Regions from separate parts of the Roseateles sp. P1_C6 genome, predicted to be linked through region 2. Evidence: predicted binding sites of a transcription regulator. Region 2 holds the regulator's gene; each other region holds the start of a gene.
The links. Region 2 encodes LexA, which represses DNA repair genes until DNA is damaged. Its sites were predicted from a motif close to ACTGTATNNNNATACAGT; they were not measured.
Positions count from the first base shown of each region.

Region 1: a site for LexA is predicted at 1,639-1,656, ahead of AC1D29_RS28955 (putative DNA modification/repair radical SAM protein). Genes of this name have one in related genera too.
Region 3: a site for LexA is predicted at 1,767-1,784, ahead of AC1D29_RS06110 (ATP-dependent helicase). Genes of this name have one in related genera too.

Region 1 is NZ_JBFUAK010000019.1:4,319-7,590, forward strand. Features, by position in the region: gene AC1D29_RS28950 (catalase) at 1-1,546, opposite strand, end outside; gene AC1D29_RS28955 (putative DNA modification/repair radical SAM protein) at 1,663-2,919, shown strand; gene AC1D29_RS28960 (TIGR03915 family putative DNA repair protein) at 2,919-3,272, shown strand, end outside.
Region 2 is NZ_JBFUAK010000009.1:184,514-187,785, reverse strand. Features, by position in the region: partial or broken gene AC1D29_RS20515 (esterase-like activity of phytase family protein) at 1-292, shown strand, start outside; partial or broken gene AC1D29_RS20510 (PEP-CTERM sorting domain-containing protein) at 401-496, shown strand; gene AC1D29_RS20505 (asparaginase) at 493-1,428, opposite strand; gene lexA (transcriptional repressor LexA) at 1,511-2,182, shown strand; RNA gene ssrA (transfer-messenger RNA) at 2,237-2,609, opposite strand; gene AC1D29_RS20490 (HAD-IA family hydrolase) at 2,622-3,272, opposite strand, start outside.
Region 3 is NZ_JBFUAK010000003.1:23,034-26,305, reverse strand. Features, by position in the region: gene AC1D29_RS06120 (GGDEF domain-containing response regulator) at 1-701, opposite strand, end outside; gene AC1D29_RS06115 (DUF72 domain-containing protein) at 813-1,742, opposite strand; gene AC1D29_RS06110 (ATP-dependent helicase) at 1,852-3,272, shown strand, end outside.

The DNA of each region.
Region 1 (3,272 bases), on a different contig from region 2:
GCGTGGCCATGCCGAGACCGGCCGCGACACGGCGGGCCAGGTCGGTGTCGATGACGCGCAGGTGGCCCACCATGCGTTCGCGCACGGCCGGCGTCTCGACCTTGGACAGCTCGAAGACCAGCGCGGACACGATGTGGGCCTGCTCCAGTGCGTTCTGGCTGTGGAAGAACATGCGCGCCTGGCTGTAGTGGTCGGCAAAGCTTTCGGGGCGAATGCGGCCCTTGGCGTCCCCCTCGCCCGGTGCCGCAAAGCTGGTGAAGCCGCGCTGCGCCTCGTACGGCGCGTCGGCCGCCAGGCTGCTGGGCTCGTAGGCCACGCGGCCCGTGGGCACGCGGGTCTGCATGTGGCCGTCGCGCGTCTGCGTGTGGAAGGGGCACTTGGGCGCGTTGATGGGCAGCTGGTCGAAGTTGGGCGTGCCCAGGCGCGACAGCTGCGTGTCCAGGTAGCTGAACAGGCGGCCCTGCAGCAGCGGGTCGTTGGAGAAGTCGATGCCCGGCGGGATGTTGGCCGGGCAGTAGGCCACCTGCTCGTTCTCGGCGAAGTGATTCGCCGGGTTGCGGTTCAGCGTCATGCGGCCGATGACGGTCAGTGGCACCAGCTCCTCGGGCACCAGCTTGGTCGGGTCCAGGTGGTCGAAGGGGAAGGTCTCGGCCTCGGCCTCGGTGAACAGCTGCACGGCCAGGTCCCAGGCCGGGAAGCGCCCCTCGTCGATGCTGGTCCACAGGTCGCGGCGGTGGGCGTCGGGGTCGGCGCCGGCCAGCTGCACGGCCTCGTCCCACAGCGTGCTCTGCAGGCCCAGCACGGGCCGCCAGTGGAACTTGGCGAAGATGCTGCGGCCGCGTGGGTCCACGAGGCGGAAGCTGTGGATGCCGAAGCCCTCGATGAAGCGCAGCGCACGCGGCAACGTGCGGTCGCTCATGGCCCACATGACCATGTGCATGCTCTCCGGCATCAGCGAGATGAAGTCCCAGAAGGTGTCGTGGGCGCTCGCGGCCTGCGGGAAGCCGCGGTCGGGTTCCATCTTCACGGCGTGGATCAGGTCGGGGAACTTCATCACGTCCTGGATGAAGAACACCGGGATGTTGTTGCCCACCAGGTCCCAGTTGCCCTCGGGCGTGTAGAACTTGACGGCGAAGCCGCGCACGTCACGCGGCGTGTCCACGGAGCCCGCGCCGCCGGCGACGGTGGAGAAGCGCACGAACACCGGCGTCTTCTGGCCCACCTCGGTCAGCACGCGCGCGGTCGTGTGCCGCGCCAGCGAGGTGTGCAGCTCGAACACGCCATGCGCCGCCGAGCCGCGCGCATGCACGATGCGCTCGGGGATGCGTTCGTGGTCGAAGTGCGTGATCTTCTCGCGCAGGATGAAGTCTTCCAGCAGCGTCGGCCCGCGCGCACCGGCGCGCAGCGAGTTCTGGTTGTCGGGGACGGGGATGCCCTGGTTGGTCGTCAGCGGCGGGTGCTCGCCGCCGGCCGGGTGGTGCAGCTCGCCCCCCTGGCCGCGTTGGGCCTTGGGCGGGTGAGCTTCGGTGCGGGGCGGCTTGGGCATGCGTGACTCCTGGCGATGACGGGGCGGGGGGGGGGCCATCGCACTCTAGAAAGTCCGCTCGATGCGGGATGTAGGACTGGGCGACTTGCGAAGCTGTATTTATATACAGTATCGGCATGGACGTTAAAAACAAGCTCGCCGTGCTGGCGGACGCCGCCAAATACGACGCCTCCTGCGCGAGCAGCGGTGGCGACAAGCGCGATTCGCGCGATGGGCGCGGCATCGGCTCCACCACCGGCTCGGGCATCTGCCATGCCTACACGCCGGACGGCCGATGCGTGTCGCTGCTGAAGATCCTGCTGACCAATTGGTGCGTGTACGACTGCCTGTATTGCATCAACCGCAAGTCCAGCGACACGCGCCGGGCGCGCTTCAGCATCGACGAGGTCGTGCAGCTGACGCTGTCCTTCTACCGTCGCAACGTCATCGAGGGGCTGTTCCTGTCCAGCGGCATCATCCGCACGCCCGACTACACGATGGAGCAGGTCATCGAGGTGGCGCGGCGGCTGCGCGAGGAAGAGCACTTCAAGGGCTACATCCATCTGAAGACCATCCCCGACGCCAGCCCCGAACTGGTGGAGCGCGCCGGGCGGTGGGCAGACCGGCTGTCCATCAACGTCGAGCTGCCCAGCGCGGCCAGCCTGGCGCAGCTGGCGCCGGAGAAGAACGCCGATGGCATCGCCCGCACGATGTCGCGCATCCACCTGCGGCTGCAGGCCGCGAAAGAGGCCAGGCGCGAGGCGTCAGCGGTGCGCGCGCTGCCCGGCGCGAGCGCGCGGGCCATCACGCCGCCCGCGTTTGCGCCGGCGGGGCAGAGCACGCAGCTCATCGTCGGTGCCGACGCGTCCGACGATCGCGCCGTGCTGCAGCTGTCCAGCCGGCTCTACACGGGCCAGGGCCTCAGGCGCGTCTACTACTCGGCCTACAGCCCCATCCCGCATGCCAGCGCCGCGCTGCCGCTGCAGGCCGCACCACTGCTGCGCGAGCACCGGCTCTACCAGGCCGACTGGCTGATGCGCTTTTACGGCTTCGGTGCCGATGAGATCGTCACCGAAGCGGGCTTCCTGTCGCTGCACCACGATCCCAAGCTCGCCTGGGCGTTGGCGCATCCGGCCGGCTTTCCGCTCGATGTGGACCGCGCACCGCGCGAGGCCTTGCTGCGCGTGCCGGGGCTGGGCGTGGGTTCGGTCGACAAGCTGCTGGCCGCGCGCCAGGGCCGCCGCCTGCGGCGCGCCGACCTGCTGGCGCTGGGCCCAGCCGCGAAGCGCGCGCTGCCCTTCCTGATCGCGGTGGACCATCGCCCGCGTGCGGCCGACGTGCAGGCGCTGGCCCGCCCGGCCCAGCCGGCGCCGCAGCAGGTGGCGCTGTTCTGATGCAGCTGCCGCTGCGTCATCCCGCCGACTGGGCCTGCTTTGCCGCGCAGTTGCCGGCGCTGCTGGCCGGTGACACCACGGACTGGACGCACGACGTTGGCGCGCAGGCCGCGCTGTTCGACGACAGCGTCGAGCCCGGCCAGGCGGCGTGGGCGCCGCCCGTCGGCTGGGACGAACTGGGCCGTCGCGTTGCGATGCACGCCGACGACGCGCGCTACGCCCGCCTGCTCGCGTTCGCCCGCCGCCTGCAACGCGAGCCGCTGCTGTGGGCCGACGTGCTGGACGCCGAACGCCGCCGCCTGCAGTTGCTGGCCCGGCAGGTGGACCGCGAGATCCACAAGATGCACGCCTTC
Region 2 (3,272 bases):
CGTGCTGGAGCGTGACGGCAAGGGCCTGGGCGACGGCTCCCCGGGCTCCAAGGCCGCCGTCAAGCAGCTCGTCAAGATCGACCTGACCGGCGCCGCCGACGTCAGCGCCATCACCGACCTGCGCACGCAGCCTGCGGCCGCCATCGTCGGCACGCGCTTCCTTGACATCAGGGCCGCGCTGAACGCCGCCGGCATCCCCGACGCGCAGATCCCGTCCAAGCTCGAGGGCATTGCCTTCGGCGAGGACGTGGTCGTCAACGGCAAGTCGATGCACACGCTCTACCTGTCCAACGACAACGACTTCCTGAGCAGCGCCGTTCCCAACGGCGGCTCGACGGCCCTGACGTATGGCAACCAGTTCTACGTCTTCGCCTTCGAGGGCAACCTCGTGCAGCAAGGCATCACGGCCGCGGTGCCGGAGCCGAGCAGCTATGCGATGCTGGCCGCCGGCCTGGGCGCCATCGGCTGGATGGCACGCCGTCGCCGCAAGGCCTAAGCCGCCAGCAGCGCCAGGATCAGCTCGATCCTGGCCTTCACGGGGCTCAAGGGCCCGGCGCTGGGCAGCAGGCCGGGCAGGTCCATCACCGGTCCGGCGTCGCAGCGGGTGCTGCGCAGCAGCTTCACGCCGCGGGCTTCGGCCTCCCGCAAGGCGGCATCCAGCGCCTCGCTCAACGTGCCGTTGCCAGTGCCGGCCGCGACGATGCCGTCCACCCCGGCGTCCACCAGCGCCCGCACGACCCGACCGTCCGCACCCGCGTGGTTCAGCACGATGTCGACACGTGGCCATTGCGGCGCAGGCCTGGCGATGCGGGACAGGCCCAGCGCCTCAGCCGTCGGCCAGCGGCCCACGCGCCTGACGACGCCCTCCTCCACACGCGCCACCAACGCGCCGTCCGTCGATTCGAAGGCGTCGACGCGGTAGCTGTGCGTCTTGCGCACCTGCACGGCGTCATGCACGCGGCCCGCAAACGCCACCACGACGCCCGCTGCGCCCGGCGCCGCCGCGACCTGCACCGCGTCGAACAGGTTCTGCGGCCCGTCCGGTGCCAGTGCCGTCGCCGGCCGCATCGCCGCGGTCAGTACGACGGGCTTGGCCGGCGCCAGCACGCGGTGCAGGAAATAAGCCGTTTCCTCCAGCGTGTCCGTGCCATGCGTGATGACGATGCCGTTCACTTCGGCGCGGTCGAGCTGCGCTTGCACCTCGGCGGCCAGCCGCTGCCAGCTGGAGAAATCCATGTCCTTGCTGTCGAGTTGGGCGACCTGGCGGGCCTCCAACCGGCATGATTTCAAGGCTGGCACGGCCGCCAGCAAGTCCTCCACGCGCAGTTGCGCCGCGGTGTAGCCGACGCCATCGCTCGCGTCACGCGCCGTGCCGGCGATCGTGCCGCCGGTGCCCAGAATGACGATCAGATCGCTCGGGGTTTGCAATTTCGAATTCCTGGATGAAAATACAGATACTGGATAGATTTCCAGCCTGTTTGAACCCCGCACCCGACGACAAAGGCCGCCCGTGCAAGACCGACCCAAGCTTACCGCCCGCCAGCAGCAGATCTTCGACCTGGTCCGCCATGCGATCGAAAGCACCGGCTCGCCGCCGACGCGCGCCGAAATCGCCGCCGAACTGGGTTTCAAGTCCGCCAACGCGGCCGAGGAGCACCTGCAGGCGCTGGCCCGCAAAGGCATGCTGGAGCTGGTAGGTGGCACCTCGCGCGGCATCCGGCTCAAGTCCGACGCGCTGAATGCCGTCAACCGCGCCCGTCAGGTTATGCTGCCGCTGGCCGGCCTGGCCCAGCTGACGCTGCCGCTGATCGGCCGCGTCGCCGCTGGCGCACCCATCCTGGCGCAAGAGCATGTCGAGCAGACCTACACGGTCGAGCCCAGCCTGTTCGCCAGAAAGCCCGATTACCTGCTCAAGGTCAAGGGCATGAGCATGAAGGACATCGGCATCATGGACGGCGATTTTCTGGCCGTTCAGTCGGCCAAAGAAGCTCGCAACGGCCAGATCGTCGTCGCCCGCGTGGGTGATGAAGTGACCGTGAAGCGGTTCAAACGCGGTGCTGACGGTATCCAGTTGCTGCCGGAAAACCCGGATTTCGAGCCCATTCTCGTGAACGAGAGCAGCGAGCATTTCAGTATCGAAGGCCTGGCCGTCGGACTGATTCGGGGGCAAGGTTTCATCTGACCCACACCGAAAATGAAAAAGCCCGGTCCGTTTGGACCGGGCTTTTGTTTTGGTTGGTGGAGCCGGGGGGAATTGAACCCCCGTCCGTCAGCCATCACCGGGCAGATCTACATGCTTAGCCGGCTGATTTGAATCTCACGGTCAACTCGCGCAGTGGCACGCTAGCTTTCCCGCCAGTCACTTAATCTCACAACACGCTGAGTGACCCAGCGCATCGCCAGCCGATGTGAGTGACTTCTCAGCCTTGTCCCTTGCGGAACTCAGCCCGGCCCATCGGCCTGCCGTTGAGAAGCTCAACCGCAATTAAGCGGCGAGTGCGAACGTAGAGTCGTTTGCAGTTACTTTGTTTCCAGTGGTTTTACGAGCGAACTGGTGCTCGGCATGCCCTACTCCGGATCCGCACCCACGTCGAAACCAGGTCGGCCCCAGGAGGCGTAGTTTAGGCCAGTCCCAGCGCTTTCAAGAGCTCACCCGGTGCAGCCAGCTCAAGATCGGCACCCCAGCGTGCGTGTTGAGCCTCTGGACCCATGTAGCCCCAGGCCGCGACAGCGGTCGCCATGCCGGCCGCGCGGCCGGCCAGGATGTCGCGCTCGTCGTCGCCGACATACAGGCAGGCTTGCGGCGCCACACCCAGCCGGCGCGCAGCCTCCAGCAATGGCGCGGGATGCGGTTTGGTGTGGCCCGTCGTGTCGCCGCCGACGATGGTCGCGGCCCCCAGCCGCAATGCGGCCGCCAGCGGCAGCGCAAATCGTTCGGCCTTGTTCGTGACGATGCCCCAGGTAAGGCCGCCCGCGGCCAGACCTGCCAGCTCGCCCTCCACACCGGCGAAGGGCCGCGTGCAGTCGTACATCAGGCCTTCGTAGCGGTCCAGAAATTCGTGTTTGAGTTCGTCATAGCCCGCCTGCCCCGGCGCTACGCCGAAGGCTTGGCCCAGCATGCCGCGTGCACCCGAGCCGCCATGCGGCCGGTACTGCGCCAACGGCAGCGGTTTCAGCCCACGTTCACCACGCATGGCATTGGCGGCGCGCGCCAGGTCCTCGGCGCTGTCGATCAATGTGCCGTCGAGGTCAAACAGGACCGCACGCAAGTG
Region 3 (3,272 bases), on a different contig from region 2:
CCCATGGCCTGACCGGTGCGCAGATGCGCCTGGGTGTGACGGCAAAAATGACGCAGCACCGCATCGCCGCCGGCGTGGCCATGCTTGTCGTTGATCTTTTTAAAGTGGTCTAGGTCAAGCAGTGCGAAGCTGACCGGCTGCGAATGCCGCCGCGGGTCGGCGAGCGCGCTTTCGGCCAGCTTCAAGATGTGCCGGCGGTTGGGCACGCCTGTCAAATCGTCTGTAAAAGCTGCTTGTACGGCCAGCTCGTGCGCGCGCTGTAGTTCAGCCGCCATGCGCTGGTTGGCCCGAAGCAATCTTTCACAGTCGTCCTTTTGATCGCGCAACGACTTGCGCTGCAGATACAGCGCAACGAAGGCGCTGACCTTGCTTTCCAAAACCATCGGATGGACTGGCTTCTCAAGGAAGTCAATGGCGCCGGCCTCGTAACCGCGGAACGACCTTCCCGCGTCCCCACCTGATCCGGTGAGGAAAATGATAGGAATCTCTTTGGTGCGGTCGTCCTCACGCATCAACTCGGCGAGCTGAAAGCCGTTCATCCCTGGCATGTTCACGTCGACTAGTGCGAGCGCGAAGTCGCCTTCATGAAGCTTCTCGAGTGCCAGCGCAGCAGAAGGCGCGCACACCATCTCAACGCCGGGCCTATCGAGGATCAACTTCGTTGACGTCAAGTTGTCCAAGCTGTCATCGACGTGGAGGATGCGAGCGGTCTCGTTGGGCAGCTGAAGCTCCGGATGTCACGGATTCGTCTGCGGGGCAAGAAGCGCTCCCACTACTAGACGGTCAGTGCCAGCGGATGGTCCATGGGGACTTCATTTGGCGCTCGGTACGAGGACATTGGCCTTCAGGTCCTTCATCGTCTTGAAGAGCGTCCGCCCGTTGCGCTGAGCCTGGTCTTCCTTGTTGTTGTTCATCACCACATGGACATCGAGACCCGGCCGGTCCAGCAGCTGAATCTGATGACCAAGGCCCTCCAGTTCCGCTTCGTCGTAGTCGTAGTTGAACCGTCCGCCGGAGTGCCCGGAGCGGTCGTTCCATGCCGCGGCATTGCGACCGTGCATGCGTACCAAGGCGTAGTCGTCGCGTGTCGTCTCCCAGATCGCTGGGACGGTGTTGCTCAAGCCGGCAGGCTCGTCGACGATGGTGTGAACCACACCCAGCTCCCGCTGGAACGCGATGGTCTCGGCCGCATGCGGGCCCTCGAACCATTTGTCGCTGCGGAACTCGACGCTCAACGTGTGGCCGTCCATGCGCTCCACACAATGGGCGACGTGGGCATGGCCCGCCCGATTGCGAACGAGCCATGGCGGGAACTGGAAGTGCACCAAGCCGAGCCGACCGGCTTCGCGCAGCGGCTGCAGCGCTTCCCTAAACCGCCCCCACAGCTCGTTGGCGAGTTCGCCGGGGACGTCGCGGTAGTAGATGACGCTCTTGAGCTTCAGCTCGCTGGGAAGCGCGTCTCGAAGGTCTGACGGCAAGACGGCCGGCGAGGTCTGGTGGTCCGTGAACAGTCGGAAGGCCTTCACGTTCATCACGAATCCATCGGGGGTTCGCTGCGCCCACAGGCGGGCGGCGTCGACGCTTGGCACGGCGTAGTAGCTCGAGTCGACCTCCACCAGTGGGAACTGGGTTGCGTAGTAGCGCAGCCTGCTCTCAGCCGTCGTGGCGTCGGGCGGGTAGAAGCGACCGGTGTCGATGAGGCTGTTGTCGGCCCAGGAGGCGGTGCCAATCCGGATGGTCATGAGGCAGCTGGCGTCGTTACATTTACTGTGAATGCATCCAGTATATTGATGCCTTGCGCGGTGGCTCTCGCTGCTGCGCGGCTTCAGTTCTCCTGCCATGGGCCCACGCATGAAAGAGCCCAGCTCCTCGCCACCTCAATCTCCCCGCCAGGAGCCGCTGCCCTTCGCCGACCTCAACGACCGACAGCGTGAGGCCGTCGAGCACGGGCTGACGGCTGGCGACCAGGGCCCACTTCTGGTCATTGCGGGAGCCGGGTCAGGCAAGACCAAAACGCTTGCATCCCGGGTGGCGCGGCTGGTTCAAGGGGGCGCGGATCCCAGCCGCATCCTGCTGCTTACTTTTTCTCGACGCGCCGCGGGCGAGATGGAGCAACGGGTCGGCCGCGTGCTTCACAAGGTGCTGGGCTATTCGTCGAGCCAGGCACCGCCGACCTTCCCCTGGGCGGGAACGTTCCACGGTGTCGGTGCACGGTTGCTTCGTGACTACGCCGACCGCATCGGGCTCGCTCCCAACTTCACCATCTTGGACCGTGCGGATGCGGAAGACCTGATGGGCATGCAGCGTCAGGCACTCGGGCTGGCGGAGAAGGTCGAGCGCTTCCCGCAGAAGGGAAGCTGCCTGGCCATCTACTCACGTGTCATCAATTCGCAGCTCCGTCTTGACCAGGTGCTGCAGCAGTTCTATCCATGGTGCTTCGGCGCGCTGGATGAGCTGAAACTGCTCTTCAAGTCGTACGCCGACGCGAAACACCAGCAGCACTGCCTGGACTACGACGACCTCTTGCTGTTCTGGTCGCACATGGCAGCCGATCCCGCGATCGCTGCAGACCTTGGGCAGCGATTCGACCATGTGCTGGTCGACGAATACCAGGACACCAACAAGCTGCAGGCGGCCATCCTTCGCGGGCTCAAGCCGACGGGCCAGAACCTCACGGTCGTGGGCGATGACGCCCAGGCCATCTATTCGTTCCGAGCGGCCGAGGTCCGAAACATCTTGGACTTCCCCAACGAGTTCGACCCGCCGGCGCGCATCGTTGCGCTCGAACAGAACTACCGTTCGACCAAGCCCATCCTCGATGCATCGAACGCTGTCATCGCGATGGCCAAGAACAGGCACGCGAAGACGCTATGGTCCGACAAAGATTCCAGCGAACGGCCCCGGCTTGTGGCGCTGCAGGACGAGGCGGCACAAGCCACCTGGGTTGCTGATGATGTGCTCAGGCGGCGAGAAGAAGGCATCAAGCTGATCCGGCAGGCGGTACTGTTTCGCACCGCTAGCCACAGCGCGCCGCTGGAGCTGGAACTGACCCGTAGGAACATCCCGTTCAAGAAGTTCGGCGGGCTGAAGTTCCTGGAATCCACCCACGTCAAGGACGTGATGAGCGTTCTTCGATGGGCTGAGAACCTGCGAGGCCGGCTCGCTGGCTTTCGGGTGTCGCAGCTGCTTGCAGGCTTCGGCCAGGCCAGCGCTCGCAAGCTGCTTGACGCCATCGAGGCGAGTCAGGACCCCTCCACCGCGTTGCAGGAGTT